One region of the Paenibacillus sp. S33 genome, then DNA from elsewhere that is predicted to be linked to it. Evidence: riboswitches for the same ligand, from Rfam matches in the RefSeq annotation. Region 1 holds a riboswitch; the other holds the start of a gene.
The links. Region 1 has a riboswitch for ZMP and ZTP ahead of ACWGXJ_RS04815 (bifunctional 5,10-methylenetetrahydrofolate dehydrogenase/5,10-methenyltetrahydrofolate cyclohydrolase). Riboswitches for the same ligand answer to the same signal wherever they lie in the genome.
Positions count from the first base shown of each region.

Region 2: another riboswitch for ZMP and ZTP. It lies ahead of ACWGXJ_RS22950 (TIGR01440 family protein); the one in region 1 lies ahead of ACWGXJ_RS04815 (bifunctional 5,10-methylenetetrahydrofolate dehydrogenase/5,10-methenyltetrahydrofolate cyclohydrolase).

Region 1 covers NZ_JBSIEZ010000001.1:1,022,143-1,038,668, forward strand. Annotated here, with positions in the region: gene ACWGXJ_RS04785 (hypothetical protein) at 1-246, shown strand, start outside; gene ACWGXJ_RS04790 (S-layer homology domain-containing protein) at 630-3,518, shown strand; gene ACWGXJ_RS04795 (NAD(P)H-dependent oxidoreductase) at 3,626-4,300, opposite strand; gene ACWGXJ_RS04800 (winged helix-turn-helix transcriptional regulator) at 4,444-4,836, shown strand; gene ACWGXJ_RS04805 (ABC transporter substrate-binding protein) at 5,033-6,025, shown strand; gene ACWGXJ_RS04810 (cyclodeaminase/cyclohydrolase family protein) at 6,245-6,880, opposite strand; gene ACWGXJ_RS04815 (bifunctional 5,10-methylenetetrahydrofolate dehydrogenase/5,10-methenyltetrahydrofolate cyclohydrolase) at 6,877-7,743, opposite strand; ZMP/ZTP riboswitch at 7,855-7,939, opposite strand; gene ACWGXJ_RS04820 (fatty acid desaturase) at 8,153-9,214, shown strand; gene ACWGXJ_RS04825 (sensor histidine kinase) at 9,282-10,415, shown strand; gene ACWGXJ_RS04830 (response regulator transcription factor) at 10,412-11,011, shown strand; gene ACWGXJ_RS04835 (deoxynucleoside kinase) at 11,158-11,778, shown strand; gene ACWGXJ_RS04840 (deoxynucleoside kinase) at 11,778-12,419, shown strand; gene ACWGXJ_RS04845 (Gfo/Idh/MocA family protein) at 12,617-13,618, shown strand; gene ACWGXJ_RS04850 (methionine ABC transporter ATP-binding protein) at 13,943-14,968, shown strand; gene ACWGXJ_RS04855 (methionine ABC transporter permease) at 14,958-15,620, shown strand; gene ACWGXJ_RS04860 (MetQ/NlpA family ABC transporter substrate-binding protein) at 15,664-16,526, shown strand, end outside.
Region 2 covers NZ_JBSIEZ010000001.1:5,051,604-5,068,129, reverse strand. Annotated here, with positions in the region: gene prmC (peptide chain release factor N(5)-glutamine methyltransferase) at 1-785, shown strand, start outside; gene ACWGXJ_RS22975 (FtsW/RodA/SpoVE family cell cycle protein) at 861-2,054, shown strand; gene spoIIR (stage II sporulation protein R) at 2,311-3,003, shown strand; gene ACWGXJ_RS22965 (L-threonylcarbamoyladenylate synthase) at 3,159-4,406, shown strand; gene ACWGXJ_RS22960 (manganese efflux pump MntP) at 4,549-5,109, shown strand; gene ACWGXJ_RS22955 (low molecular weight protein arginine phosphatase) at 5,214-5,798, shown strand; ZMP/ZTP riboswitch at 5,877-5,958, shown strand; gene ACWGXJ_RS22950 (TIGR01440 family protein) at 6,179-6,766, shown strand; gene ACWGXJ_RS22945 (serine hydroxymethyltransferase) at 6,887-8,137, shown strand; gene ACWGXJ_RS22940 (carbohydrate ABC transporter permease) at 8,312-9,193, shown strand; gene ACWGXJ_RS22935 (carbohydrate ABC transporter permease) at 9,193-10,029, shown strand; gene ACWGXJ_RS22930 (ABC transporter substrate-binding protein) at 10,045-11,310, shown strand; gene ACWGXJ_RS22925 (ABC transporter ATP-binding protein) at 11,492-13,237, shown strand; gene ACWGXJ_RS22920 (S8 family serine peptidase) at 13,255-13,971, shown strand; gene ACWGXJ_RS22915 (radical SAM peptide maturase, CXXX-repeat target family) at 13,968-16,109, shown strand; gene ACWGXJ_RS22910 (CXXX repeat peptide modification system protein) at 16,136-16,432, shown strand.

The DNA of each region.
Region 1 (16,526 bases):
CAATTTAATGCTAACGATATATATTTAGTTACATTCTGGTCCAGTACCGTAAGACTTATCAGTGGGATGTCTGCTGAAGCGTTAATAGAGGAAGGTCCTCACACGTTTAACAATCGGGAGCTTGTAGGTCAAGTAACCAGCGAAGATCCTACAGCTTATCCGCAAGATGGGATTTCAGAAGGTTATTATTATGTTTTTAAGGGTACTGGGAACAAAGAATCAACTGATGATGGAGATAGCCAATAAAAACAAAAGAAGAGATAACATTGTGTAGGGTGCTTTATACATGATGTTATCTTTTTTATTGTGATGCTTGCATTAGGAAATTAAATATTGAAAAAATGCTGTAAATGTTAATTCCCAATGAAAACCATTTTAAAAGATCGGGATATATGCCTTTAAAATAATGACAATTTTACGGATGGAACTGTAATCTAAAACTACTTTTTTTGCTGTCTTTATTCAATCCTAGGGATATTATTCCGATAATTCAAGTATATACAGTTTGGTGTTAATTGAAATGAAATTCGTTTGAAAACAAAAGAAATAATTTTCAAAATTCACACAGAAGTCCAGGTGCAAGTAACCTGATGCTATATTGTAAAGGAGGTGCAAGAATCCAAAATAATATGAAATATGAAAAAAAGTTAAAACAAATTAGGCAGTACATCACTGCTATACTGGCTGTTTGGTTGTTCTGTATACATACTGTGCCTGTTTTTGCAAACAGGGCCTTTAACGATATTGAACATTCATATGCAGCCGATGCAATTGAAGCCATGGCTGCTCAAGGGTATGTTACGGGTTATCAGGATGGTAGTTTTCGACCTGTACATTTTATTTCGCGTCAGGAGTGGGCGAGTATTTTCGCTAAAACGTTAAAGCGAACTTCGGTTAACAAAAGCGTTGCTCCTTTTAGTGATGTGTCACCATGGGCTCTACCCTATGTGCAGACCTTGCAAGCAGAGAACATTACCAAAGGAATTAGTGATCAGTTATTCGGTGCAAAACACAATATGACTCGTCAGGATATGGCAGTGTGGTATGCCAGGTATTTCGGTGTCACTGAAGATACCCGTGCTTCCAATAAATCCAGTTTTGTGGATCAGTCTGATGTATCAGACTATGCACAAACGAGCGTATGGCTGATGGAACGTTTGGAGCTGATCGAGGGGGACACGAACCATTATTTCCATCCCAAAGAGTCTGTGAGACGGCAGGATGCTACACTGGTAGCGTATCGGATATGGCTAGGTGGCGACGGTCTAAGAGAACGTGCCAAGCGTTTGCTGGAGTCATTAGGAAATGGAACTGCAGCGACGAATCAGCCAGCCAGTAACCCGGAATCGAAGAAGATCGTGGTCGACCTGGCGCCAGAAATTAGTCACCAGCGTGCGAATCCGGAAATCGAAGAGCCTAAAAGCCACAGTCCAAGGCCCGATCCACCGGTATCTCCGGTAACACCTACTGAGCCGAACCCGGAACCGCCAGTTGTACGACCAGATCCTGGGCTCAAACCACCAGTGATATCGCCAGTGACACCACCTGTGACTCCGTCAGAACCACCGGACCATTCTTCGGATTTTCTAGTGGATGAGGTCGTAATCAAGGCGCCCGAGTTGGTAAATCAACCAGAAACGTATCCTTCGTATCAGCTGTCCTTTGATCTCTACAATAGAGGGCACTTGGTAAGCATTCCCGATGTTAGCGTCACAAGTGTTACTTACACATTTAGTGATACATTAGGTGTATTTGATGAACATGGGAAAATTGCGCATTCCGAAAATATACCTGCTGCTGATGATTACATTCCTGTAGAGATGGAAGTCATCATTGCTAAACCCCATCAGGTGCTTAAAGCACAGACCAAGCTGATCGTGAAAGGGAAGACTCCTCCGGTAGAGGAACCGAGTGTAATCAGGTCCGTATACTTGGCGACGTACTCCATTTCACAGGGGGCGACTCTAGACCCTAATGCCTGGAGCATGCCCTATGTATTTCAAAATGCAAAGGGAGAGGTCATACCGTCCGGTCTATTGCCGTCAGACTTGAAGCTTCGGATTGAAGATTCCAGAGGGATATTTGACGAGGATGGACATATTGCCAATCTGCATCTGATACCTGCATTGAACTCTGTCATTCCATTCAAGATTGAGGTTGAGTCACCCTCTCAGGGAATTCACTTCATATCCGATGCCGAGTTAACTGTAGTACCAGGAGCACGCAAAAAGCAATATTTTGCTATCTCTATGATGCTGCAGGGAAAAGATGCGGGCAGTACGACCACGATAGAGCAAATTGAGCAGTCACGTCAATTGCTGATGGATCACTTTGGTCCCAACGTAAAAGTGACGTGGGCCATGGAAAATAGATTTATTTTTGTGGAATCAAATCGTCCGCAGCTTAAAAAGGTTTTGGAATATGTGGATCAGTATGGCGATGAAGTCGGGATTTTGGATGGGTATCCGAATAATCTGTTTGGTCTCCCTGAATGGGAAGCACAGATGAACGAGTGGTTGTATATGTACCGTTATAATGCACTCAATGAGCTGCACCAATCTGGTTCGTTAGGGTCACCTTCGGTGTTTGAAAGCATGGATACAGACCAATATCGGAAGTATCTGCCTAAATCATTGACTGGCTTTACGGTGAATCCTGAGCAGGCCCAATGGCTTAAGGATCATTTTAAGATCACCTCAGCGATGGGTTGGTCGGCTACACAGTATAATGTGAACAACATGTATGGTGAGGGTTCACCTTTGATGCCTTACTGGTCCCATAAGGATAATCCGATTGTTCCGGCACAGGGGCTTACAAATAATAGCGGTATCGTATTTATGAACTCGATTACGATTGATCCGATTGGATCACGTTATACCAAAGATTCCTCACGCTGGACTCTCCATCCGGGCGATCCATATGTGACCGAAACGGATGCGGCACCACAACTGTATATAGCGCAGCAGTATTTAGATAACCCGTATCAACGTTTGAATACAGTAAACTACATGTCCATTATTTTGGATGTCAACTGGCTTGCCAAAAACCATAACATGTCTCAAATATGGGAGAACTTTGTGAATCACTTCCCTGTTGACCGTGAGGTTGAGATTGTGGGCGTGGACGGGCTGAAACAGATTTATGAATCGGTAGCTGGATTGAGTAATGATCATACGGAGTTTTCGCTCATGTTTAGAGGCTCAGGCTTTAAGGCAGTTATGGACTCCAATAATTCACCAGCCAATCTGCGTTACTTGTGGACTGAAAACGCCTCACAGCGGATTATTTTATCCAAGGAGGATGGAGATGCAGCATGGTCCATTATTGACTTTACTGACTATACCCGAAGTCCGGTTCCGAAGATGGCATATAATCTGGATAAGAACACGGATGTAAGCTATGTCACTGGAAGGAACTTCAAGCTGCATCCTACAGCTCCGTTAACAGCAGATGAAATTCAGCGCGTAAAGGATCGTTTGAAGGAGATTTACTTTGCAGAAGAAGTAAACTACCAGTAAGGATTTTGAATGACAGATTTTTTATAAGACTTGAGATTTTATGAAAAAGGGGCGCCCATAGCCATGGAAATGGCTGTGGGACGCCTCTTTGTTTTAGAGTAAAGGTTTTACACCCATTCAATAACCTGATCTACAGATCGCCGGGTTTTGCCGCGCGGCTCGTTCAGACGGTATCCAAATGCCACCATACAGGAAATACCGAAATGCTCGGCATCCATGATGCCTTCTTCGGAGAGGATGCGTTCGATTTCCTGTTTATTAAAACCTTCGATAGGACAGGAATCAATGCCGATTTGAGCTGCGGCAGTCATCATGTTACCCAGTGCGATGTAGGTTTGTCGGCAGCCCCACTCGAACAAGGCTCTTTTATTTTCCTCCAGCCCAAAATCAGATTTTAGAAAGGCATCATACACTTTCTCTCTGCCTTGAATCACTTCAGCGGGTAATTGCTGTACGTTCTCCATCATACTCTTGATATAATCGGAGGAGGCTACCATATCTTCAGGAAGTCTAGAGAGGATGAGTACAAAATGGCTGGCTGTTGGCAGTTGTTTTTGCGCCCCCCAAGAGTAAGGCAGCAGCTTCTCACGCATAGCTTTACTCTGAACGACAACAAATTTCCAAGGTTCAAAGCCAAATGAGCTTGGAGATAAACGACCGGTTTCAAGAATAAAATCAAAATCGGAATCGCTAATTTTCTTATGACTATCAAATTCCTTCGTTGCATGTCTGAACTCGTATGCAGATAAGATTTGATCTTTAGTAGTAGTTAAGGTTTCCATCGTTATTCCACTCCTTATGGATGTGATTAAAATTGACGCTTACCAAGTGACATGCTTAATATTAGAATATACATGATCGTTTTTGAAGTACGCACATTAATGTGCTGTAGTATATAAAATGATACCAAGGAGGAGAAAAGCCTATGCGCAATCGGAAAGGCGGCTTTGGGGAATGTACCGCTGGAAATGATCAGGCGTGTCCAGTTGAGTTCACGCTGGACGTGATTGGGGGCAAATGGAAAGGGATTATTCTATATCATCTCATGTATGGGACTAAGCGATTTAGTGATTTTCGGCGGATCTGTCCGGGAATTACTCAGCGTATGCTGACACTCCAATTGCGCGAGCTGGAAGAGGACGGAGTCGTTCACCGTGAAGTCTACCAACAGGTTCCTCCTAAGGTCGAATACTCTCTAACTGAATTTGGAAAAACGCTGATCCCGATTATTAACCTGATGAAGGATTGGGGAGAAGAATATAAAACAAAACAGCGATCATCAGAAAGCAGCCTTCAGCAGCCTAGCCCCAATGTGTAGGTTTTTGAGACGGCTCCACGAAACAAGACCTGGCCATCATTTTTTGGCAGGTCTTTTGTTTTTTTTAAAGTGAAATGATGCAAAGTTCGTTTTTTAGTTGACAGCAAGGACAACGCTTGATATATTTCTTACGATATTGATAATCATTATCATCTGTATTGGAGATCATCTCCACAATATATAGGGGGCTAATCAGTTGAAAAGAAAATCGTATTTTATGATGACAGCTATGTTACTTGTATTGTCTGTATTCATCAGCGCTTGCGGCGGAAATAATAATGGAAGTAATCCGGCTTCATCTTCCGAAGATAAGCAAGAGTCGGCTACTACTGGAGAGACTAGAAGCTTTAAAACGGTTAAAGGGGATATTCAAATTCCTGCTAAGCCACAGCGCATTGTAACGGATTTTTACGGCGGGGAATTGCTGTCCGTGGGTGCTAACGTGGTGGGTGTGGAGCCGACTGCATTTCAAAATCCTTTTCTGACCGATTTGCTGAAGGAAAAAGGAACCAAAGAGGTGGGTGATCCGACCAATTTGGAAAAGACGCTGGAACTCAAGCCCGATCTGATCGTGGTTATGAAGGATACGAATTATGAGGCTCTTTCTAAAATCGCACCTACCCTGTACATTCCGTATGGTACGACGACTAATATCTATGATACGGTCAAGCTGTTCGGTGATATCACTGGGGAAAAGGAGAAGGCCGAGCAATTTATTGCTGCATTTGATAAAAAGGCCGCTGAAGGTCGCGCACGTCTTGAAGGTGTGATTGACGAAAAGGCAACTTTCGGTCTGTATGAGCTGACGGACAAGCACGCACTTTGGATCTTTGGCGACAATGCGGGTCGCGGCGGCCAAGCTGTATACAATGCGCTTAAACTGAATATGCCAAAGAAAACAGTGAACTCCAAGGAACAAACGGTGCAGCTTTCGATGGAGGTATTGCCACAGTATGACGCAGATTATATGTTCCTGACTACGTATGACCCCGAGAAAAAGGGTGACGCGCTCAAACAACTAAAGTCGTCCGCTGTGTGGGGGAATCTTCCAGCGGTGAAGAACAATAGAGTGTTCTTTAACGATTTTGATACGTATTATCGCTATGATCCAATCGCTATTACCGGGCAAATTGATATGATCGTGGATATGCTGGTCGAAAGAGAAAAAGAGAATAAAGCTAAACAATAGATGTGAGATTCTGCGTTGTAATGAATTACTCAAAACAGATAGGAATTCGCATGTTATACGCAGTATATAGCATTAAAAACCAGTCCAACATGAATCATGTTTGGACTGGTTTTTAATTTACTATTTTGTCGTAATTTCAATAGTATCTTCTTTTTGTATCCAATCAGCTATTTTTTTGAAGAAATGTTTTGGAACAGGTTAAACACGGTTATGAGCAGACTAATTCGCTATTCGACTGCGCACCATCAACAAGGTTTGTTCTTTGATTTGTCCGATTTCACGGATGAGTGCGGCTGTCTTGGTCTCATAGGAGTATTTGACATCCAAGTCTTTCAGCGAAGCAAGGTTAATGTCGACGGTAAGCAGGGCAGATTGAGCGGCGGCTTCGAACAGGATCGCGCCGATGCCAAGATCCGAAATCACATTTTTATTGGACATTTCCACAATGTTGTAGGCTTGCGACAATCCGTCCCGGCATACTTCCAGCAGGCGCATGGGTACCTCAATGGCAGCGATCACCGCTGTCTGTAAGGAATGGGTACGATAGCGCTTTTCTTCGTCCGTTTCCTTGGGCAAACGCAGCGCGGTCATGTACTGTTCAAAGGATTGGATGTCTGCGACCATTAGTTCCTCACAATGTGTAGACAATCTTTCCATGCTGTTAATGACGTCCGTGATTTGTTCATGGATATGCGCATATTTTTCTCCTTGTGAAAGGTTGGCGGTCATGGAGGTCATAGCCGCACCTAGTGCCGCAGCCAGTGCGGATACACTTCCTCCACCGGGGGTAGGCGCTGCACTTGCAGCCTCTTTTAGAAAATGCCCGATGGAATGATTCCACGACAGTTCACTCATGAATAGACCACCTCTCTGGAGTAGTGTTGCAGATGTATTGCTTTGAGCAGATTTTTGTATAAAATCGCAGTTGTTAAGGTGCCAACACCGCCGGGAACCGGAGAAATGGCATGGACCTTTTCCCCAACGTCTAAAGCGGCATCCCCCACTATTTTTCCCTCTAGCGTCTCATTAATTCCCGCATCTACCAAAATCAGACCGGGATGAACCATATCCTGTGTAATCACATCAGGGCATCCGACTGCGACGAAGGCAATGTCTGCATGGCTCAGATGCTCTGCAATATCACGTGTTCCTGCATGACAGGCGGTAACGGTGGCATTTTCTCTTTGCAACATGTGGAAAAGGGGAAGTCCCACTGTCTGTCCGATGCCCACGAGAGTGACATTTTTGCCTGCCAATGTGTGACCGTAATGCTTGAGCAGCTCGATACAGGCTTGAGGTGTTGCGGGATATAGTCCGGCGTCACCTGTTACGGTAGCCAGCTTGTTATCAGGTGTAATCCCATCAATATCCTTGTAGGGGGCGATGGATTGTTTAATAACGGAGGCGGAAAGATGTTGGGGAAGCGGCAGTTCCAGCATAATACCATGTACATGGGATGCATCGTTCAGACTGCCGATCAGGTGCAGTAGCTCGGTTTCGCTAACATGACGATCAAAAGTATGGAGATGAAATGAGATACCCAGCTTCTCCGCTATTTTTTGCTTGGTCCGGGCATAGTAGGCAGATGCCGGATCACCTTCTACCAATAGGGTCGCCAGATGGGGACGGTGTCCTTGCTGCTTCATTTCTTCTACCTGTGAACGGATCGTTGCATACACTTGCTCAGCTGCTTCTTTGGATTTCATGATAATAGCCATAGTCCGAGCCTCCTCTGAATTTATCACATGATTTATCAACAGGGTGTCATGGTCTTGTAAACGAAAAAAAGTATTTGCACAAGGTCGTCAAGACAGACGAATCCTCTGCAAATACTTCTCCCAGGCGAACGGTACGCTTTTTTTGTATGCTCCCTCGTGGTTCATTCCACTGACTTCGCCAGTCACATACAGCGTTATTATGTCTTATATTTTAACAAATAATCCTCAGAAAAGAAACCCGCGAACATTTGGAAAACGGGTTGTGTTACTTGTCTATATGACAAATGTCATATACCCGAGCTGACGTTTATGACTACAGCGCCTAGAGGCTTTACCTTATACTGAGATTAGATCAACATGTACGCCTAACAGGATCAAGGTATAGGCGCCATTTTAAAGGAGGATCATAATGAGTATGACACAACTCCCATTAGCCCAATTGAAAAAAAATATGGCTCCCTACGAGAAAATAAACACGAAATCCAGCGTTCTGCAACTCATCAATACTTTGGGTCCACTGATCCTATTGTGGTATGCTGCTTATCTTAGCCTGTCGGTTTCGTACTGGCTGACGCTTCCCATTGCCATTGTTGCATCGGGGTTTGTGGTACGGACGTTTATTATTTTTCATGATTGTGGTCATCAATCCTTCTTCAAAAGCCGCAAGCTGAACGACATTGTGGGAACGATTACAGGTATTATTACGCTCTGTCCTTATCATCAATGGAAAAATAGTCATGCGATCCACCATGCAACCAGCAGTAATCTGGATAAAAGAGGCACAGGTGACATGTGGGTGCTCACGGTAGAAGAGTACACAGAGGCTTCCACATGGACACGGCTGGCCTATCGCATATATCGAAATCCTTGGGTTATGTTCGGACTAGGTCCGATCTATACTTTTTTGATTTCCTATCGCTTTAATATCAAGACAGCCAAACGCAAGGAAAAAATGAACACTCATGTGACGAATATATCCATCGTTGCATTGTATGCACTGTTGTGCTGGGCTATTGGATGGCAGGCCTTCCTTCTCGTACAGGCACCTATCTTTTTTGTATCCGGTATGTTGGGCATCTGGTTGTTCTATGTACAACATCAATTTGAGGATTCGTATTTTGAGCACGATGAAGAGTGGAGTTATATTAATGCAGCCGTAGAAGGCAGTTCTTACTACAAGCTTCCTAAAGTATTGCAATGGATTACGGGGAATATCGGATTTCACCACGTTCATCACTTGAGTCCCAAAGTGCCAAATTATAATTTGGAAAAAGCGCATGAAGCGACACCGTTACTTCAAAAAGCAACCACGATCACAGTGAGTAGCAGTCTGCAATCTTTGAAGTTCCGCCTTTGGGATGAAAATACGAAAACCTTTTTGACCTTTAAACAAGTGAAGCCGCTCCTCAGCAAACGTGTTGCAGTCACGAAACCCATCCCTACACCTGTTGTAAGCACAGAAAGAAAATAACGTTGTACAAAACTTGGTATGATATGATAAGAGATATAAGTCAAGTGAAGTAGAAGAGGGTGGCAGGATGCAAAAATGGTATCAGATTTTTCAAAGAAATACTGGACTTAGCCCTTATGTGTGGGTCGTCTTTTATATCCTGCCCTTTTACTACTTTAGCTCTTCATCTACAAGTCATATTATTCTGGGTACTGCTATTATTTTGGTGTTTTTTGCATGTTATGTATTGGCTTTTGTCTCGAAAGGCTGGCTCATATACTTTTGGACCAGTGTACAAATTGCCATATCGATTACCATGACACTGCTGTTTAGCTATATGTATTTTTCCATATTTATCGCCTATCTGATCGGTAATATTAAAAGTAAGGCTGCATTTACGACGCTGTATATTATTTTAATGGTTATTACGATTGGATTGATCAATTACGGTTTTGTTTCTCAGAATCCCGTTTTTATTAAACAGATTCCTTTTATCCTGCTCAATCTGATCGGTGTGATTCTCCTTCCAATTACGAATTTTAATCGCAACAAAAGCGATCGGCTCCAAGTCCAATTAGAAGATGCCAATAAGAAAATATCGGAATTGATTAAGCTGGAGGAACGGCAAAGAATTGCGCGTGATCTGCACGATACCTTAGGTCAGAAGCTGTCACTCATTGGGCTGAAGAGCGATTTGGCGGGCAAACTGATGGATCAGTACCCGGAGCGGGCTCATGCTGAAATTAACGATGTTCGTCTCACGGCGAGAAGCGCACTAAAAGAGGTGCGGGAAATGGTTACTCAAATGCGCGGTATGCGACTAGAGGATGAACTGCTACGTATTCGGCAGATTTTAAAGGCTGCTCACATTGAATTGACTCTAGAGGGCGACCCGAAGCTGGAGCATACATCATTAATGAATGAAAATGTCCTTAGTATGTGTATGAAGGAAGCAGTGACAAATGTGGTTAAGCACAGTGGAGCCACCGCTTGTTCCATCACCATTGAGCCGTCTCGTAAGGAATTAACCCTTCGGATTCAGGATAATGGAGTCGGTATTACGAGAGAAAATGGAACCTTTCGTGGAAACGGCCTGAAAGGTATGAAAGAAAGGCTCGAATTCGTGAACGGATGTATGGAGCTGCGTTCAGATCAGGGAACGACCTTGGTCATTAAAGTGCCCAATATCACTGAAAAGCCGAATGAGGAGGTGGGGCCATGATTCGAATTGTCATCGCGGAGGACCAGCGTATGCTGCTGGGTGCTCTAGCCTCCCTGCTGGACTTGGAAGAGGACATGAAAGTAGTCGGAAAAGCAAGCAACGGGGAAGAAGCTTTAGAGCTGGTGAAGCTGCATCAGCCCGATATATGCATTATGGACATCGAAATGCCGATCAAGAGCGGATTGGATGCGGCTGAGGAACTCAAAGGCTTGAACTGCAAGGTGCTGATTTTAACTACGTTTGCTCGCCCCGGGTATTTTGAACGAGCGATCAAGGCGGGGACACACGGTTATCTGCTCAAGGACAGTCCCAGTGAAGAGCTGGCTTCCTCTATTCGAAGTATTATGGCAGGTCGGCGTATCTATGCCCCGGAACTGGTCGATGATGCTTATGCCGAAGTCAACCCGCTAACAGAGCGTGAAAAGACCGTTTTAGCGCTCATCGCTGACGGAAAGAACACAAAAGAGATTGCTGGTGAACTGTATTTAACGACAGGGACGGTGCGCAATTATATTTCAGTCATTCTCGATAAGCTGGGTGTCAGTAACCGGATTGAGGCAATTACACGTTTTAACGAAAAAGGTTGGTTTAAATGAGAAACAGGGACGCTATGAAGCAAAATGTAGCGCTCTGTTTTTTTTGTTTTATCCATAGATTTGGTATGCCTTTAGCGTACTACCTTGTGATACAATAGGATAGTTGTCCACAGGATGGACTGGAGTACAAGGAGGAGCAGAACCCCATGAAACAAGCCCCATTTATAGCCGTTGAAGGGCCAATCGGAGCAGGTAAAACGACGTTAGCTTCGATGCTTTCAACCGAGCTACATTTGCCGATGATCAAAGAGATTGTCGAGGAGAACCCATTTCTCGATAAATTTTATCAAAATATAGATGAGTGGAGTTTTCAGCTGGAAATGTTCTTTCTCTGCAATCGGTACAAGCAGCTGGAGGATACTGGTTTGCAATATATCGAGAAAGCTCAGCCCGTTATTTCTGATTACCATATCTACAAGAATTTAATTTTTGCCGAACGTACGCTTAAGGGTGTGAAGCTCGAAAAATATCGTCAAATCTATCATTTGCTCACAGATGATATGCCTAAGCCGGACATTATCATTTATATTAGAGCAGATTTGGATACCTTGCTGGGGAGAATTCGCAAGCGTGCACGCTCTTTTGAACAGGAGATGGACCCCGCCTATCTGGAGCAATTGATCATAGATTATGATAAAGGCATGCAGTTTCTCGCTGAACAGTCCCCTTCCCCTCGTATATTGACCGTGAACGGGAATGAAATTGATTTTGTAGAAAATCAGGCACAATTTAAACAAATTGTTTCCGATGTAAAGGAGCTTATATAGTGAATAATTACAACATTCCTGCGAGTGCCCTGATTACGGTAGCGGGCACAGTGGGTGTAGGCAAATCTACGCTGACTGGTGCTTTGGCCGGACGTCTTGGTTTTAAAACCTCTTTGGAGCAGGTTGATCATAATCCCTATCTGGAGAAATTTTACCACGATTTCGAAAGATGGAGCTTTCATTTGCAAATTTATTTTCTCGCGGAACGCTTCAAGGAACAAAAGAATATTTTCTTGTCTGGTGGAGGTTTTGTACAGGATCGTTCTATTTATGAGGACACAGGCATTTTTGCGAAAATGCATGCCGATCAGGGAACGATGAACCCTACCGATTATGAAACGTATACTAGCCTGTTTGAGGCGATGGTGATGACACCGTTTTTCCCACACCCTGATGTGTTGATCTATTTGGAAGGCAGCTTGCCTTCCATACTGAGTCGGATTGAGGAGCGTGGTCGCGAGATGGAGATCCAGACCGAGCGATCCTATTGGGAGCAAATGCATCGCAGATATTCCAATTGGATCAACGAATTTGATGCCTGTCCTGTACTGCGTCTGAACATTGATGAGTATGATGTACACGACCCAGCTTCCATGGATGCCATTTTGGAAGAAGTAGGAAAAGTGATATCAAAAAAATAGAGATATAACCCCAAATAAATGACAGGGACTGTGGTACAATCAGTATAAATTATGCTGATAGGCTACAGTCTTTTTTTGTCGAATGAACATGTTGAGGCATGAGATATGAATATCGGTATAGTGGACAAGTTTAGGCTGGAATGCGAGAATAGGTACATATGAATTGTAATGACTCACGGGAAGGATGGGATACTGTGATGCGTTTTGGTATTGTTGGAACCAACTGGATAACAGAGAGGTTTATTCAAGCTGCGATGGAGACGGACGAATTTTCTCTGACGGCGGTATACTCACGCACAGAGGATAAGGGTAAAGCTTTTGCTGACAAATATAACAGCCAGCCGGAGGTTTTTACAGACCTGGCGCAAATGGCCGCAAGTGATCAGGTCGATGCCGTATATATTGCCAGCCCCAATTCCTTACATGCGGAGCAGGCGATCTTATGTATGAATCACGGAAAGCACGTGTTGTGTGAGAAACCCTTTGCGTCTAATGCAGCAGAGGTGAAGAGCATGATCGAAGCCGCGCGCAACAACGATGTTCTGCTGATGGAGGCCGTTAAATCCACACTGATGCCTAACTTTAAAATAATAAAGGATCATATGTATAAAATAGGCCGGGTTCGGCGTTATTTTGCAAGCTATTGTCAATACTCCTCACGCTTTGATGCTTTTAAGCAAGGTAAGGTATTGAATGCGTTTAATCCGGCCTTTTCCAATGGTTCCTTGATGGACCTTGGAGTGTATTGTTTGTATCCTATGGTGACTTTGTTCGGCAAACCTGAGGAGGTTCGGGCGGTTGGTGTACTTTTATCCTCTGGTGTCGATGGCGAGGGCAGTATCGTGATGAAGTATCCTGATATGGATGCTATCGTCATGTATTCCAAAATTACAGATTCCTATCTGCCTGCTGAAATTCAGGGTGAGAATGGAACGATGGTGATCGACAAAATCAGCCAGCCCTATGAGGTGAAAATTCATTATCGGGACGGCACGGTTGAGGATCTGACCAAAGCTCAGACGCGTGAGCCAATGTATTATGAAATTCAGGAATTTATTGATTTGATCAAGAGTGGTGAACGCAACAGTTCCATTAACTCCTTGGAGTGTTCACTTACAGTCGCTGAAGTGATGGAGGAGGCAAGACAACAATTCGGCCTTCGTTATGAAGCAGACTTAAAAAATACTTCTGCACATTAGTCTGTGGAATGATCGAGATTGCAATGCACAAAGGGCTGCCGGTTTGCAAACTTTGCAAATATACGGTTAGCCTTATTTGGCTTTGTAGCCCTAAAAGTGTAAGCAATTGTGATGACAGGAGTCAGAAGGCTATATTCATTTTTTATTGACAGATTCTCCTTCTTGTCTTAAGGTGTTAACAATGCAATATACAGTTAAATAATCCCACTTTCGGTCAAACGAAGATTAGGGAGTTTTTTTTAGGGTATAAATCCGATTAAATCCACCGGATTACTAAAATGGGATGGAGGAATACATACATTGTAGACGTAAGGAGGAAGCAGTTTGATAAAGTTTGAACAAGTTAGCAAAATATTTACCTTACCCAATCGTAAGGTAAATGCTCTCGAAAAGGTTTCGTTATCGGTTGAAAAAGGAGAAATTTTCGGCGTGATTGGTTTTAGCGGTGCAGGTAAAAGTACGCTGCTGCGGCTTGTCAATTTACTGGAACGCCCCTCAGAGGGACGAATTGTCGTTAATGATCAGGATGTTACTCAGATACGTCCTAAGGAACTAAGGAATTTAAGAAGACGGATCGGGATGGTATTCCAAACCTTTAATTTGTTTAACTCTCGTACTGTATATGGGAATCTGGCTTATCCTCTAAAACTGGCTAAACTGTCCAAGACACAGATAGATGCTCGTGTTAAGGAGCTGCTGCAATTTGTTGGATTGGAGGACAAAGCGGATTCCTATCCTGAGCAGTTATCTGGCGGGCAAAAGCAACGGGTCGGCATTGCCAGAGCACTGGCGAATTCGCCCGATATTCTCATCTGTGATGAAGCGACCTCGGCCCTCGACCCGGAAACGACAGAAGATATATTGAGGCTGCTGAAAAAAGTAAATGAAGAGTACCAGATTACGATCTTGCTCATTACCCATGAAATGAATGTGATTCGCAGTATTTGTGACCGTGTGGCGGTGATGGAGAATGGTAGGGTGATTGAGCAGGGCAGTGTGTTCGATGTATTTGCCAATCCACAGACGAAGACGACGAAAAATTTTATTCGCTCTGTACTGAATGATCAGCTTTCACCCAAACTGCTGAGCAAGATTCGGGAGCATCATGCTGGCCGATTGTACAGACTTGTTTTTCGGGGTGGGGCGACCAGTGAACCGGTGCTTTCTAGAGCGACACGGAAGCATAATCTGGATTACAACATTGTATATGGAAGTATTAATGAGCTACAGGGAGCGCTGTTCGGAAGTTTAATTGTCGAGTTAATCGGTGCAGACGATGAAGTTAACAAGGTCGTGGAGGAACTACGAACGACGGTGGAAGTCAGGGAGGTCGTCGATCATGAGAGTTAATTGGGATACATTTTGGCTCAAGGTAGTGGAGGCTACAGGGGAAACGCTTTTGATGGTTGTTGTCACGCTGATTTTTGCCAGTATTCTGGGGCTTATGATTGGTTTAGTACTGTATGTGACACGTAAAGGGAGCTTGTTTGAAAACAAATTTGTGTTTATGTTTCTGAATTTGCTGATTAATATCATTCGCCCGATTCCGTTTATCATTTTTTTAGTGGCGATTAGCCCGTTTACGCGTTTAATCATGGGAACCACGATTGGAACCTCGGCGGCTATTTTCCCAATGACTATTGTAGCGGCCTTTGCTGTAGCGAGAATTGTGGAAAATAATCTGGTCTCCATAGATCCGGGCATGATAGAAGCTGCCAAGGCACTGGGTGCGACTCCATTTCAGATCATCACGGGTGTGTTGATTCGGGAAGCGCTGGGACCTTTGATTCTTGGGTTGACGTTTATTACCGTGGCCTTGATTGATTTCTCTGCCATGGCTGGTACGGTGGGCGGAGGAGGCCTTGGGAATCTGGCAATGACCTATGGTTATCAACGATTCGATACCTCGGTCATGATTGTCACGATTGTTTTGCTGATTATTTTTGTACAGGTCGCCCAATATGCGGGGAACTACTTGTCTCGTAAATTTCTACGGCGCTAATGGAAACAGAGTATTATACATAACGATTAAAGGGGAAATGAAAATGAAAAAAATATTTCGCTTGGGTTTACTAGCTATTCTTAGTGTAGCGGTTCTATCTGCTTGCTCGGCTAACGGTTCGGGCTCAAATGCAAATGAAAAAGTACATGTTAAAATCGGGGTTTCAGGATCTGAGGACACGTATTGGGATGTGCTCAAGAAGAAAGCAGAGGCCAAAAACATTGAAATTGAGCTGATCAGTTTCTCGGATTATACATTACCCAATAAGGCGCTCGCCAATAAAGAGGTAGATTTGAATTCCTTTCAACATTTGGCCTTTCTCAGTCAGTTTAATGTAGAAAATGATGTGAATATCGTCCCTATTGGTGCAACGATTATCGCTCCGATGGCACTATACTCTGAAAAATTCAAAAACGTATCGGATATTCCTGACGGCTCAAAAATTGCTATACCGGATGATCCCTCCAATCAGGGACGGGCTTTAAAACTGCTCCAGTCTGCAGGGCTGATTAAGTTGAAGCAGGATGCGGGCCTGTATCCAACCACGGATGAAATAGAAGGTAACCCTAAAAAGCTGGAGATTGTCCCAGTTGTTGCCCAGCAGACGCCGCGCGTCTTGTCTGATGTAGCCGCCTCAGCTGTGAACAGCGGTGTTGCTACGGATGCTGGGCTCAAGCTGGACGGAGCCATCTACAAGGATGATGCAAGCAGCGAAGAAGCGAAGCCATATGTGAACGTGTTTGCTGCCCGTGCGGAGGATAAGGATAATGCGACTTACAAAACGATCGTGGATTTGTACCATGATGCTGATGTAGCCGAGGCGGTAAAACAGGATTCCAAAGGAGCTAACGTCGTGGTAGACCAGTCTGCCGAAGAGCTACAGGCCACATTGGATAAGCTGGTAGC
Region 2 (16,526 bases), 4.0 Mb from region 1:
AGCATAATGCCCGTTTGCTGCTGGAGCATGTGCTCGGGTTGGAAGGTACGGCGTTTTACGCCGCTCTGGGTGATCCGTTCCCTTCCACCGCCAAGGAGGCGTGGGAACGGATCATAGCCCGCAAAGCTGCGGGTGAACCGGCGCAGTATATTATCGGACGGCAGGAATTTTATGGCCGCTCGTTCATGGTTTCGCCGTCGGTGCTGATCCCACGCCCCGAGACAGAACTGCTCGTCGAGGCGATACTCCAGCACGGCGATCGTCTGTGGCCAAGCGGCGCTCCGCAGGCGCTCGACATCGGCGCGGGCAGCGGTGCGATTGCCGTGACGCTGGCGGCTGAGCGACCGAGCTGGCGCGTGGCGGCAGGGGATATTTCGGCTGCCGCGTTAAAAGTAGCGGTTCATAACGCCGCTGCGAACGGCGCAGCCGTAGAATTCCGCGAGGGCGATCTGCTGGCGCCGTTCGCGGGAACGGCGGTGGACATTCTCGTGTCTAACCCGCCGTACATCCCGGCTGCTGACATCGCTGGCTTACAGCCGGAGGTCCGCGACCATGAGCCGCGGATGGCGTTGGATGGTGGTCCTGACGGGCTCGGCCCGTATCGGGCAATGCTGGAGCAGCTCGGACTCCTTCAGGCTCCGCCCCGGCTAATCGGGTTTGAATTGGGGATGGGACAGGCCAGAGACGTGGCTGACCTGCTGGAACAGGCGGGTCATTGGAAGAACATTATAATCGTTCCTGACCTTGCTGGGATCGAACGACATGTCCTAGGTGTCTCGGAGTAGTGCTGCATTTTCTTTTTGCGAGTCTTTCCTTTAGAATAAGAGGGGTATGACCGAGAAACGGCTCAGGGGGAAATCATGCTTCAGAAATTGAAAAAAATTGACGGTCCGGTTATCTTTATTCTGATTTTGCTCATGGCGATTAGTATTGTAACAGTATACAGCGCAGGTAGAGCTCCTACGAACCTGCCTGATCACGGCAACGATTACCAGAGGATGATTGGGTATTATATATTGGGTTTTGTGGCGATCTTGGGTTTAGCGATGGTCGATTTTCGGATATTCATTAAAAAAGCCCTGTACGTATATGGGGGCGGAATATTCCTGTTGGGTCTCGGATTTTTTGGCGGGACGGTTAACAACTCTCAGGGCTTTTTGAAAATTGGTGGCTTGAATCTTCAGCCTGCTGAAGTATTCAAGCTGGTCCTTATCATTTTTCTGACTTATATGCTGATCAAAAAGCGCAAGAGCAAGCTGTATTTTATTCAGGATGTTCTTCCAGTCGCTCTGGTGAGCTTTGTCCCGTTTGCCATGGTTATGGCACAAAATGACTTGGGTAATGCGCTCGGTTACATTGTCATCGTCATTGGTATGCTATGGATTGGTAATGTGAAGGCATCTCATGCGTTGATCGGATTCATCGTATTTGCAGTCGCCGTTGGCGGCGGGATCAAGGCTTATATTTCGTTTCACGATGAGATTGATTCCTTTATGAAGGGAATTGGCCGTAGTCACTGGGTTGAGCGTTTGGACCCTTGGTTGGTACCGGAAGAGGCAACCGCGAAGGCGTCTTATCATACCAAAAATGCCAAGCTGGCGATAGCCTCTGGCGGGATGATTGGCAAGGGCTTTTTGCAAGGAACCTCGGTACAGTCCGGGCGTGTTCCTTATACGTACGCGGATTCTATTTTTGTGGTCGTAGCGGAGGAATTTGGCTTTGTAGGCTCTTCAGTGCTGCTATTGTTATATTTTATTTTGATTCACCGCATGATCCTGATTTCGCTGGAATGCCGGGATCGCGCCGGACCGTATATTATTGTCGGGATTGTGTCCATGTTGCTGTACCAGATTTTTGAGAACATTGGTGCGTTTCTGGGCATTATGCCGCTTACGGGGATTACGCTCCCGTTCATAAGTTATGGTGGTACCTCGTTGCTTATTAACATGGCTAGTATCGGCTTGGTTATGAGTATTAAGGTGCACGGCCAAGAGCTGGAGGACGATCTGCCGCAGCCTTCCAGAGTAAGCTTGACGAAGGCGAAAAAAGCCTAGTGCAGGTGGATTTGGCTTGAAACTGATTGGTATTTGTGTGAGTTGAAACGGTGCAACCAGAGAGTCCAGATTGTGAAATCTGGGCTTTTTTATATGCCTCGGTGAGGGTCAGAAGCTTGGTGTAGCATGATTTGAGGGTGTATTGAAGAAAATCTGTAAAGTGTTCCTGAATCTTTTACAAGATTCATAGGTTTAGACTCTCCCAAACCGGACAGACTGATAGACATGATAGAGTTTGGGTTTGGGGGAGACGAAGATGAGAAATTGGATCAAGCAAGCTGCAATGATACTATTTTGTATTTCGATATTAATGATGTCTTGGGAAGGTCAAAAGACGGATGCTGCTATGACCACTGGAACAAGAGGAACCTTAGCATCAGGAGTAGCTACAACAGGGCTGAATGTGATTCCACATGACTCCATTCGACTGCGTATTTTGGCCAACTCGGATCGTCCGGAGGATCAGCTGGTTAAACGCGAAATACGGGACGCTATTGTACAGCAGATGAATGCCTGGGTGGGTGAGCTGGAAAACCCGCAAAGCTTAGATCAAGCTAGATCATTGATTGGTGCTCATTTACCTGAAATTGACCGTTTGGTAGGTACGGAACTGGCTCGTCGCGGCATTGCATATGATCATCAGGTGGAACTGGCGAGCGTACCTTTCCCGACGAAAATGTACGGTGGTCTGGTCTACCCAGCAGGGAATTATGAAGCGCTTCGGGTTACGCTGGGGCAAGGAAAAGGGCAAAATTGGTGGTGCGTGCTGTTTCCTCCGCTGTGCTTTATTGATGCAGGCAGCGGGGAAGCAGCGGCACAAACGGTATCAGCAAAAACGGATCACGGAGAAAGTCGGACGAATGCCGCTGACAAGGAGCCGGAAGTACGTTTTTTTCTGTGGGATGCACTTGCGGGACTGTGTAGCTGGGTGAGTGGCTTGTTTGCCTAAACGTTGAATAGTGTAAGTTTCCCCATATGCTATAATGGAGCTTACGATAGATATACACATGGCAGAGCCAAATAAACTGATCTTTCAAAGTAGCCTTAGAGGATCAAGCGAAATCACTGGCCTGTATATGACAATAAGATATGGGATGATCTGATATGAGTGATAAATCGAATCAAATGCAAGACTTGCGCGGAGATTTTGTGCAAAAGGAAAAATCGGAGCAAAAGCTGGACGAACAGGAAAATTGCGAGCTGAAGCAGGCATTGAGGTCTTCCCATACCCAATGGTGGGATGTAAGATGTTTGGTTCCTGTGAGCAACATTGACGGGGATGTTTCTGACGAAGTTTGGGCTGAACAGACTCGGATTGCGGCGGAAAAGGGCATACGGGAGGCCGGCGTACTCCTCCAAGCTGGAGAGACGGTAGCCTTTCCTACGGAGACCGTGTACGGCCTGGGAGCCGATGCTCGTAGTACAAAAGCGGTGGAGGCGGTATTCGCTGCCAAAGGACGTCCCTCCGATAACCCGCTCATTGTACATATTTCTGATGCTGATCAATTAGAGGGTATGGTAGCAGAAATAAACGATACAGCCCGAGCGCTGATGAATATGTTCTGGCCGGGACCGCTGACTCTCGTATTGCCGGTAGTGCCGCAGGCACTGTCATCGCGTGTGACAGCCGGGCTGGATACAGTCGGTGTACGCATGCCGGATCATCCGATAGCGCTTCGTTTGATCGCTGAAGCGGGTTGTCCACTGGCTGCGCCAAGCGCCAACCGGTCGGGAAGGCCCAGTCCCACCCTTGCACAGCATGTGCGAGAGGATCTGGAGGGCCGCATCGGCGGCATTTTGGACGGAGGTCCCACGGGGGTGGGGCTGGAGTCCACGGTGGTGCAGGCGGGTGACGACGGAACCGTCACCATCCTGCGCCCCGGCGGCGTGACGGCTGAGCAGCTCGCTGCGGTTGCTCGCGCCGTCGTGCTGGACCCGGCGTTGACTGTTACGCCCGGGGAAGACGCGGACAGCCCAGCGCCGCGCTCGCCGGGCATGAAGTACACGCACTACGCGCCGCGAGGCCGCTTGAGCGTGGTACAAGGCCCGTCGTCCGTTGAGGTGACGGGCTGGATTCGCGCCGCGCTGGCGGAGGCTTCCGCGCGCGGGGAGCGCACGGCAGTGCTCGCGTTCGACGAGCATGCCGCCGGCTACGCCGGAGAGCGCGTCTATACGCTAGGCAAGCTGGACGCGCTCCATGAGGCGGCGCAGCGCCTGTACGGCGTGCTGCGCCGCTGCGACGAGGACGGCGTCACCTACATTTTGGCGGAATCCTGTCCGCCGAAGGGATTAGGAGACGCCGTCATGAACCGCCTGCTTAAAGCGGCAGGTCACCGAATCGTCCGCTTGTAGCTTCTGTCGAATCAGAGCCTCTTATATTAAATTTTCCTCCCTCCTCGTCTCGGTATTGGGTACTTCCAGTACATGCTTGTACTGATTTGCCCCTTGTCCGCATAACGTGTACAAGAACAGACGGATAATGGAGGGATGGAGTATGCTGGCAGCCTCTGCCCATGCCGGGCAGGTTGTAACGATTCTAATCATGGCGGTAGCGCTAGGAATGGATGCGTTATCGCTGGGCGTAGGGATCGGCATGAAGGGGATACGCCTGCGAGACGTGCTGCGCATCAGTACTGTCATTGGCTTTTTTCACATTCTGATGCCATTACTGGGAATGTTCACAGGCCATTATATGAGTTCTTTATTAGGTCATGTGACGGCCTACTTCGCAGGGGGTCTACTCATCCTTTTGGGCGGGCATATGGTGTATAATTCCTTTAAAGGGGACGGCGTACAGGTATTGGATCATCGTTCGCCTTTAGGCCTTTTGCTGTTTGCACTTGGGGTGAGCGTTGACTCATTTTCTGTAGGAGTGTCACTAGGTATGTTCCAGAGTGATCTGGTGCTGTCCGTTCTGGCGTTTGGTTTTTGCGGGGGAGCAATGGCGATGCTGGGCCTGCTGCTGGGTCGCAAGGTCAGCCGTAATCTAGGAGATTATGGGGAAGCAGTGGGGGGTGCCATTTTGTTGGCATTCGGCTTTATGTTTATGTTTTGATTTTAGCGTAGACAGTGTAAAATAAGTGCAGGGTTATAGTAAAGGATTAGGATTATAGTAATCCTCTGTTTATATATTTTTTTAACATACGGGGGGTGAAAACGTTGAAGAATATCTTATTCGTATGCACAGGGAATACCTGTCGCAGTCCAATGGCTGAAGGGATGCTGCGTAAGTTGGCTGCTGAGCAGGGGCTAGAACTGGAAGTGCGTTCTGCGGGAGTAGCCGCGATGGAAGGCACGCCGATATCCCGACATGCAGAGGCGGTTCTACGTGATCACGATATATCCGATCAGATCACTTCAACCCCTTTGAGCGACGGGCTTGCCGGGTGGGCGCATCTGATCTTAACCTTGACGCAAGGACATAAACAGCACGTCATTCAGCGCTTTCCCCAAACGGCGGGCAAAGTATTTACGCTTAAGGAATATGTGGAGAACCGGGATGAGGTGTTGAATGATGTACAGGAGTTGGATGGGTTATATGCTTCACAGCAGTTGATGGCTTCACTCGGACAAGAGCTATCGGCGCAGGAGCGTGAACGAATGATTGAATTACACCAACGGATTCCGGGCTTTGATATTTCAGATCCGTTTGGCGGTTCGCGAGAAGACTACGATGTCACAGCTGCGGAAATCCGTACGGCGCTGCATAAGCTGCTGGACAAGCTAAAGGCTTCTTCCGAATAAAATTGGTATTACTCATCTGTTTTGTACGGAATCTGTTGATTTTCGGCGGCTAATCCGTTAAGATAAGGTGGAAAAATGAGAATCCGATGTAACTGGCGACAAAAGTGGGATTAACCACGATGGAGCATCGGATATACGGCCGGTCGCCTGGGCAAAAGAGCAATTCCACATAGGTGTGGACTGCTCTTTTTTTCATATACAAGTTGAGCCAGATTGTTAGCTGAGAGTTGATTCCTTTAAAGGTTCTTCCATTTTTTCTGCTCGAAATCTGAAACATCGGCTATAATATAGTCAGATTGTGATCAGGAGAGAGTGTGTTGAACTTGGGGCATGAGACCGTGCCTAGTCTCTGAGAGGCTGTTCAACCAAAGGAGGTTCCAATAGTGGGACAATTGGATCATGAGATTTCGCTAGAAGCACAGACCACTTCTGTTGTGCGGGAAATCGCAGAAGCAGCCAGTCTCAAGGCTGGCCGCCTGCTGGTTATTGGCGTTAGCACAAGTGAAGTGGCTGGAAGTCGGATTGGTACGGCGGGAGCGCTCGATGTGGCTCAGCAACTGTTGTCTGGAGTAGAGTCCGTTCGCAGGGAGTATGGCTTTGATGTGGCGTTTCAATGCTGTGAGCATTTGAACCGAGCGCTGGTCGTTGAACGGGCTGTGCTGGAGCGACTGGGACTGACGGAGGTTGCAGCTGTTCCTGTTCGTACAGCAGGAGGCTCTATGGCCACCGTCGCCTATCGTTCTATGAGTGACGCGTGTTTGGCGGCGAACGTGCAGGCCCATGCCGGGATAGACATCGGCGAAACGCTGATTGGCATGCATCTGCGATCCATTGCTGTTCCATTTCGCCCAAGTCTTCGCTGGATTGGCGAAGCACGTGTGACAGCGGCATTCACCCGTCCTCCACTTATTGGTGGACAACGGGCAGTGTATAGTCTGGAGCAAGAAGTCGGCGGAAACTGCGATTAGCATTTGGCATGGCGGCATGTTTGTACTAATCTTTTTTGCATTGATGATGAGGTACCCAACAGAGGAGCAGGCGTTTGCTTGTATACCCAACAATTGACTATGGAGAGGGAGTAATCAATCATGATGGAACACCTGCGTAAAAGTGACCCGGCAGTGATGGAAGCAATGGGACTTGAACTGAAACGACAACGCCACAATATCGAGCTAATCGCATCCGAGAACATTGTCAGTGAAGCAGTAATGGAAGCCATGGGCTCCGTGCTGACGAATAAATATGCTGAAGGTTATCCGAACAAACGCTACTATGGTGGCTGTGAACATGTAGATATCGTTGAAGACATCGCACGTGACCGCGCAAAAGAATTGTTCGGCGCCGAGCATGCTAACGTGCAGCCTCACTCTGGAGCACAAGCCAACATGGCGGTGTATCTGGCAGCTCTCAAACCTGGAGATACTGTACTGGGTATGAATTTGGCGCATGGTGGCCATTTAACACACGGAAGTCCGGTTAACGCTTCCGGCTTGTTGTATAACTTTGCTGCTTACGGTGTACGCGAAGACAACTTCCGCATCGACTACGATGAAGTGCGCAAGGCAGCCTTTAAGCACCGCCCTCGTCTGATTGTAGCTGGCGCGAGTGCATATCCGCGTACTATTGATTTTGAAGCTTTTGCTTCCATTGCCAATGATGTAGGCGCTCTGTTTATGGTGGATATGGCACATATCGCGGGTCTCGTGGCAGCGGGAATTCACCCAAGTCCAGTTCCGCATGCCCAATTTGTAACAACAACGACACACAAAACACTGCGTGGTCCGCGTGGGGGTCTGATTCTGACTCGCAAAGCATGGGCGCAAGCGATTGATAAAGCTATTTTCCCTGGTACTCAAGGGGGGCCACTGATGCATGTGATCGCGTCCAAAGCGGTTGCTTTGGGTGAAGCGCTCCAGCCATCGTTCAAAACCTATGCGCAAAACGTAGTTCGCAACGCACAGGTGCTGGCTGAAACACTGCTGGCTGAGGGGATTAACATTGTATCCGGTGGTACGGATAACCATCTGATGCTGTTGGATACGCGCAATTTGAATATCACAGGTAAAGAAGCAGAGCATGTATTGGATTCGGTGGGCATCACAGTCAATAAAAATGCGATTCCTTTTGACCCGACCAGTCCATTCGTAACAAGCGGAATTCGTATTGGTACACCTGCTGCAACATCTCGTGGTATGGATGAAGAGGCTATGGTCAAAATCGGTAAAATCATTGCTGAAACCCTTAAAAACCCGAAAGATGATACTGTATTGTCCAAAGCAAGCCAAGCGGTTGGCGAGTTGACAGATAAGTTCCCGATTTATCCAGGAACTCAATACTAATTCATCGACATTCATAATTTTTATGTATAGGCTGTTTTCCTTCCGTAAGCCGGAGGAGAACAGTCTTTTTTTTGCTTCCGAACGACTCGAAACATACATTTTTGGGTAATAAGCGATTACAGTAAGGGTTTATGCGCGCTATCCTTCATGATCTACGACAAAGGAGTGATTGCATTGAGTCAAAGAAAATCCGCGCAATTTTTGCAGCAGCTCGTATTTGTAGGACCGATGGCGTTGTTTTTTGTCTTGATTATGGTCATTCCGTTCCTGCTGGGGCTGTATTATTCTATGACCAACTGGGATGGAGTATCTGAAAATATCCGATGGCTCGGACTGGGGAATTACATTCATATTTTTAGGGATGATCCAGATTTTCGTAATGCATTCTGGTTTACGGTCCGGTTTACCGTATGTGGTGTCGTTCTGACGAACCTGATTGGCTTTTTCCTAGCCTATGCACTTACCAAACCGTTGCGTACCCGTAATGCACTGCGAACTGTATTTTTTATGCCCAATATGATTGGCGGCTTGCTGCTCGGCTTTATCTGGCAATTTATATTTGTACGCGGCTTTTCTGCAGTAGGTGAGGCAACAGGGCTTTCTTTTTTTAAACTGCCGTGGCTGGGTGATGGGCCAACTGCTTTTTGGGGAACTGTCATTGTGTTTGTGTGGCAATATGCAGGTTATCTCATGGTTATTTACATATCCTCGTTAAATAATGTCCCGCATGCCCTTATTGAATCGGCACAAATCGACGGTGCGAGTCGAAGACAGATTCTGCGTCATATTGTAGTGCCACTTATTATGCCAGCGGTGACCGTCTGCTTGTTCCTGGCGATATCCTGGTCCTTTAAAGTATTTGAGTTGAATTTGGCTCTCACAAAGGGGGGACCTTTCAAGTCGACGGAGTCTGTAGCGTTGGACATATATAATGAAGCGTTTACAAATAATCGACTTGGATTGGGGACTGCCAAAGCTATGATTTTCTTTGTGGTCGTTGCAATCATTACCAGCATTCAGGTGCGTCTCACGAAGAAAAAGGAGGTCGAAATGTAATGGGAAAAACGTCAAACTATCGTTTGGGCACGTGGGTTGCTGAAATAATGCTAATTGTGATCGGGTTAATCTTTCTGGTTCCGTTTTATTTTTTGCTCGTAAACTCCGTTAAATCCTTTGGCGACATTTTGGCCCATTCCGCTTCGTGGCCGACAACCTTCCGTTTTGAAAACTATGCTAACGCCTGGAATAAAATAAACTTTCCCACAGCACTGGGGAATTCACTGATTGTCACGATCGTCAGTAATGCGCTTTTGCTACTAATCAGCTCGATGGCCGCTTACCAGATGGTTCGGCATGACACTCGTTTTAACCGGTTCCTGTTCGGTTTGCTTGTGGCTGCGATGGTAGTTCCCTTTCAATCGATTATGTTGCCGCTTATGGAAGTGTCCAACGTATTGAGCTTGAACAACAGTATACCGGGACTGATCTTATGTTATCTGGGTTTTGGAGCGCCTTTATCCGTTTTTCTTTTTCATGGCTTTATTAAAACGGTACCTATTGAGATCGAGCAGGCGGCAAGGGTGGACGGTTCATCCCGGTACGGGGTGTTCTTTCGCATTGTTTGTCCGCTGCTGCTGCCTATGTTCGTAACCGTGCTTATCTTGAATACCTTATGGATCTGGAATGACTATCTGTTGCCTTCGCTCATTTTGAATGATCCTGAGCTGCGTACCATTCCGATTGCAACCTATATGTTGTTTGGTCAGTACACCAAGCAATGGGACTTGGCGCTGCCAGCACTGGTGTTGGGGATCACGCCAATTGTTGTGTTTTTTCTGGTGATGCAAAAATACATCGTTTCTGGCATTGCAGCCGGCGCGGTCAAAGGCTGAAGGGAGAGATAATCGATGAAAAAAACAGCGTTACTTGTCATCTCCTTGATGGTGCTGCTCGCATGTACACTTGCAGGTTGTGGAAATACGAAGGCTCAACAGAGTGAGACAAAAACGATACACATTTATCAATTCAAAGTAGAGATATCGGAACCGTTAAACAAGCTGAAGGCAGAATATGAAAAAACGCACCCTGGCATCAAGCTGGATATCCAATCTGTCGGTGGTGGTACGGACTACGGTGCTTCGTTGAAGGCTAAATTCGCATCAGGCGATCAGCCGGACATTTTTACAAATGAGGGCTACCAAGACCGCGATACGTGGTTGGAGTACTTGGAGGATTTGTCGGATCAGCCATGGGTGAAGGATCTGGACGATTTCGCTCGTAAGCCGATGACAGTTAACGGTAAGATTTATGGACAGCCTATGAATCTAGAAGGATTTGGATTTGTTTATAACAAGGATTTGTTTAAAAAAGCGGGCATAACCAAACTGCCTCAGACAATAGATGAACTGGAGGAAGCAGCCAAGCGACTGAAAGCGGCAGGGATTATACCTTTTGCTAACGGGTATGCGGAATGGTGGGTTCTGGGGAACCATTTTATCAATATCCCGTTTGCCAGACAGCCGAACCCGGAAAGTTATGTTGAGGATTTAAACAAAGGAACGGCTCGCATCCCCGGTAACCCCGTGTTCGATCAGTGGGTGAAGTTGCTTGATCTGACTATAAAATATGGGAACCACAATCCGCTCACGACGGATTATAATACACAAGTGACACTGTTTTCGACAGGTAAGGCTGCTATGATGCACCAGGGGAACTGGACGCAACCGCAAATGGATGGAATTAATCCTAACTTGAATTTGGGTATTCTGCCTGCGCCTATAGACAATGATTCCTCTACAGGAGGTAGACTCGCGGTGGGAGTGGCCTCGAACTGGGTGGTCAACAAAAATTCGCCTGTGAAGCAGGAGGCAAAAGAATTCCTCAATTGGTTGGTCACATCAGAAACAGGCAAACATTATATCACCAAGGAATTTAAGTTTGTTCCTGCCTTCAAAAGTATCACGTCCAGTGACGAGACGACAGGTGATCTAGGTGCAGAAATATCTCGACATGTGAGGGAAGGCAAGATATGGAGTTGGAACTTTCAACGCTTTCCGAAAGGGCTAAATCAGGATTTAAGCAGTAGTATGCAAGCCTATATTGCAGGGGTTATCACGAAGGACGAAATGCTTCGGCAATTTCAGGGAGCGTGGGATAATTTGAAGTATAGATAAACGTAGATGAGAAAGCTTTCCGATTCATTTATCGGATAAGCTTTTTAATTTGCATATTATTGTATATAAATTGCTTTTATTCAAAAAAATATTTATTTGAGAGAATGATCACATTAATATGGAATGAATTGTATTATTATTTGTTTATAGAGTTTAAAGTCACAAGGCGAGAGGCTAGATTATGGATTATATTAAACATCCAATAACCTTGAAATTACTAGGACGAATGTGGGTACTAATTCGTCCTTATAAATTGAAATTTTTAGTAAATATAGGTGTGATAGTAGTTTCAGTTATATTAAGTCTTGCTCAACCTTTATTATGGGCAAAAATTCTTACTTCCTTATATAATCAAAACTTAAATGAACTATATAAATTTACATTCTATTTTATAATATTCTTTTTAATTCAGACTCTAGTTAATCTCGGAAGAGCACACCTTTTTTCGTTTTTAAATGAATCTATTATTTTAAACTTAAAACAAACGTTATATAAGAAAATAATGAACTTATCAATTTATGATTTTGATAAAATAGGTGTGTCTGAATTTATTTCTAAATTACACAATGATACCGAGGTCGTTGCCGACGTCATTGTGGGTAAGTCGGTACACTTTATCGTGAATTTACTAACGTCTTTAGCTATAGGTATAACTCTTTTTTTCATTGAATGGAAATTAGCTCTCTTGATTGTTGCACTAATTCCAGTTTTATATTTGATTATAAAATTATTTTCTAAGCATATTAAAGCTAGAAGTACTGAAGCCTCCAGTATTAATGATTATATATATTTCATAGTTCAGCAGTCATTTATTGGTATTAAGGAAATTAGAAATCTTAATATACGAGATCAGAATTTAATTAACTTCGGCACAGCCACGGAAGAACTTAAATCAAAAAAAATTAGAATTGTACATTTACAGGCTATTTCTCAGAACCTTGCCCAGATTGTTAGCTTTATTATCCAAATCCTTATTATTTTGATAGGTGCATATCTTGTTGTTGAAACTAAAACATTATCTATAGAAATTTTTATTGCTTTAAACACATATTCATTTCAATTAATTAATTCACTAATGCAAGTTACAGAATTTAACACTGATTTTCAAAGATTAGTTGTATCACTTGAAAGAATATTTGCAGTTATGGATAGAAAAGAATACAAATTTGAATTTGAAAATAATGGAAATTCGGAAAATCTAAAGGGCAGTATAAATTTTAAAAACGTGTTTTTTTCCTATGAGACAGATCGTGTAATACTTGATAATGTAAGCTTTGAAATTGCACCTTTCTCCAAAACAGCAATTGTAGGAAGAAGTGGTGCTGGAAAATCGACAATTTTCAATATATTGCTTAGATTTTATTCGCCTATAAGTGGTCAGATATATATTGATGATTATGACTTGCAAGAAATAGATGAAATTAGTCTTAGGAAGTATATTACGCTTGTTCAACAGGCACCCTATTTTTTTGGTGGATCAATAAAAGAAAATTTGCTTGTTGCTAATCCTGATACTACTATTGAGGACCTTTATGAAGCTTGTAAAAAGGCCTACATACATGATGTTATTATTAATTTGCCAAATGGGTATGAGACTATAATTGGTGAAAACGGTACTAATTTATCGGGGGGGGAAAAACAAAGGCTTGCAATTGCAAGGGCTATATTAAGGAATACTAGAATTATTTTGTTGGATGAACCAACTTCTTCTGTTGACAATGAGTCACAGTATTTTATTAATAGCACACTTAACTTACTCTCTCATAATCATACAATAGTTATTATAGCGCATCATTTATCTAATGTTATTGATTGTGACAAAATTATCATTCTTGATCAAGGAAAGGTTATTGAGAGTGGTATCCATACTAGTTTAACTAATAACAAAAATTATATAGATCTATTTAATTCTGAAATGTCAATCTAATGATAAGGAGGAAGAGTGTGAGACAAACGAATACTTTTGCTTTTAGACCTGTCAAAATTGTGGTGTTGGATAGCGGAATAGACATAGACAAAGGGGGGCTCGTAGAACATGTAAAAGAATCTATACGTTTTAGCTTAGATAGAAATGGTACTGTATTGGAGAAAAATGAATTTTCATATAATAATGATCATGGTACAGCAGTTGCAATGGCAATAAAGCATATCACACCAAATATTGAGTTTATAAGTATGAACATATTAAATGAAGAATTAAGATCTGACGGAAGATTATTACTTTATGCTTTTAAGAGAGCAATAGAATATAATCCTGACATTGTTCATATGAGTCTTGGAACCAAAAGCTTGAGATATGCAAAACCGCTGAAAAGATTGTCTTGTGAAGCTCAAGACCATAAAATCTTTGTAGTAGCTGCTGCTAATAACGATAAAGTGAGATCTCTACCTGCTCGATTAGCGAATGTTATTGGGGTCAAGAGCACGTCTAATTTAGATCCTGAAAATTATTGTTATACTAATAAGTATTTTTATGCTTGCGATAATGTTAATAATGTGAAAAAAATTGATGAAATTCCTAATTATAAGCATCTAATTGGTTCAAGTATAGCAGCAGCTTTCATAAGTGGTCATATAGCCAGATTAATTAGCAAAATAGACTTTAGGTATGATGAAATAAATTCATTATTAAAAAGGGGAACTTTGGGAGGAAGAATATGAGTACACTGAACTATATGTTGGGTAAAACCGTAGAAGAGTGGAGATCAGAAGAAGGAAAACAAATTACTTTTTGCGTTACAGAGGACTGCAACTTAGCTTGTAAGTATTGTTATATAGTGGGTAAAAATCATAAAAATAAAATGACATTTGATGTTGCCAAAAAAGCAGTTGATTATATATTGAGTCATCCGGAAGATTTTCCGGAAAAAGCTGTGATTTGGGACTTTATTGGAGGCGAGCCATTCCTGGAAATTGATTTAATTGATAAAATTTGTGATTATATAAAAATTCAGATGTATCAATTGGATCATCTCTGGTTTAACAATTATCGTTTTAATTTCTCGTCGAACGGTCTTTTATACCATACACCTAAGGTTCAGAGATTTATTAAGAAGAATCATAGTAAGTTGAATATTGGAATTAGTGTAGACGGAAATAAGACCAAACATGATCTGCAAAGAGTTTTTCCTGATGGCAGTGGTTCATACGATCTTGTGAAGAATAATATTTCGTTATGGCAGAAACAGTTTCCAAACAGTCATACTAAGGCTACCTTTTCACACGATGATTTACCACACCTTAAAGATAGTATAATTAGTTTATGGGATTTAGGGATAAATGATGTATCAGCAAATGTAATATTTGAAGATGTGTGGGAGGAAGGAGACGACCAGATTTTTGAGAACCAACTCAAAGAATTAGCAGATTATATTCTAGAACACGATCTATGGAAGGATCATAACGTAAGATTTTTTGAAGAAAATTTAGGTAAACCACTTGATGAGGAAAAGCTTAATCAGAATTTTTGTGGAGTTGGAAAAATGCTTGCTATAGATTATAAAGGTGACTTTTTCCCATGTGTTAGATTCGTTGATTATTCTTTGAGCAATAGACCCGGATACTCGATCGGTAATATACACACTGGCATTGATAAAAACCGTTTAAGACCCTTTATGTTACTTAATCTTCAAAATCAAAGTAAGGAAGAATGTATCAATTGTGAAGTTGCAACTGGATGCGCATGGTGTGTGGGACATAATTATGATACGGCATCTACTGATACTATATTTCAAAGGGCAACTTTTATATGTAAGATGCATAAAGCAAATTGTAATGCAAATGATTACTTCTGGTACGAATTTGAGAAAAGAACGGGAATTAAACCAACTGTAACAGTACCGGATGGGAAAGAGAAGTACTTAATGTTTTTGGAGTCGGATCACATAACAACGCATTGTTCATACAAAAGTAAAATTAGATTAGAAAGTAAATATATGGCTGAGGAGACTTATAAGCTTGGGCTGGAGTTTTGTGAAAAACATAAATTGACGCCTATACTATTAGGAGATTTTCCTTACGCTGATGCTTCAATACTACGAATGAGTAAAACAAATTATCACAATGATAACAAGTTTATACAAATTTTTGACAACGACATATATCAAATTCAAAGAAAAATAGATAAAAATAATAATAATCAATTATGCATTCTCAAAATCAATAAAGGAAATATACCTAATATCGAAAGGTTTATTAAAGTTTTAAAGCTTGACTTTAATAGAATTAACCTTATTTTAGATGATATCGAACTTTGGAAGAAAGAAAATTTGGAGAATTATGAAAGAGAGTTAAGTAAACTCTCAACGTTGATAATTGAAAGTTATAAAGAGGGAAGACCCTTGGAAATTAATGTACTGACTGATATTTTAGAACTGGATAAAATGTGTAACTGTGGTGCTGGAGAGAATACATTCACACTTGCCCCCAATGGAAGAATTTATATGTGCCCTGCTTTTTACTTTGAAAACCCTGAAAAATATATGTGCAATCTTGATCTAGATACAAAACTGCAAACAAATGAATTAGTGGGCTTGGAACAATCACCCTTATGCAAGGGATGTGATGCATTCCACTGCAGCAGATGTAAATATTTAAATCATAAGCTCACTACTCAGATCAATGTACCTTCTGAAATTCAATGTATCATTAGTCATATTGAAAGGGAATGTTCAGTTCAGATTAAAAATTGTCTAGAGAAAGAAGGGATAATATTTAGAAATGCTTTAAAAAGCATAGATTATTTAGATCCTATTCATAATTTTTATAAAACAAAGTCAAAGCAATTGATTAATCAATAAATTTATTTAACTAAGGGGTGCAAATTATGAAAAACGAAATAGTAGGAGTCGTTCTGGAATCCGAAAAAGAAGAAATCTTACAAATGTATGAACGAAAAACTGCATTGCAAGAACTAATAAATACTTTTACCGATACTGCAATGATTCATAATGATTTATATGAGAGGATTGTGAAAGATCTCGGTCAGACTATGGTTGCTATGGAGAACTGGTGGACTTGTACTTCTAAAAAGTATCAATGGAAAAGGCACCCAAACTCTAACTGGACCATAGATTTTAATACTAATGAAATAAACTTGGTAATGAGTGAAGTTAATGCATAATGGTTTGATATTTACACCTGAAAGGAGGTGAAAAATATGAGAAACTTATTTTCCAAAAGAAATGTTGGAAATAGAGAAGATGTCCAAGGCTATT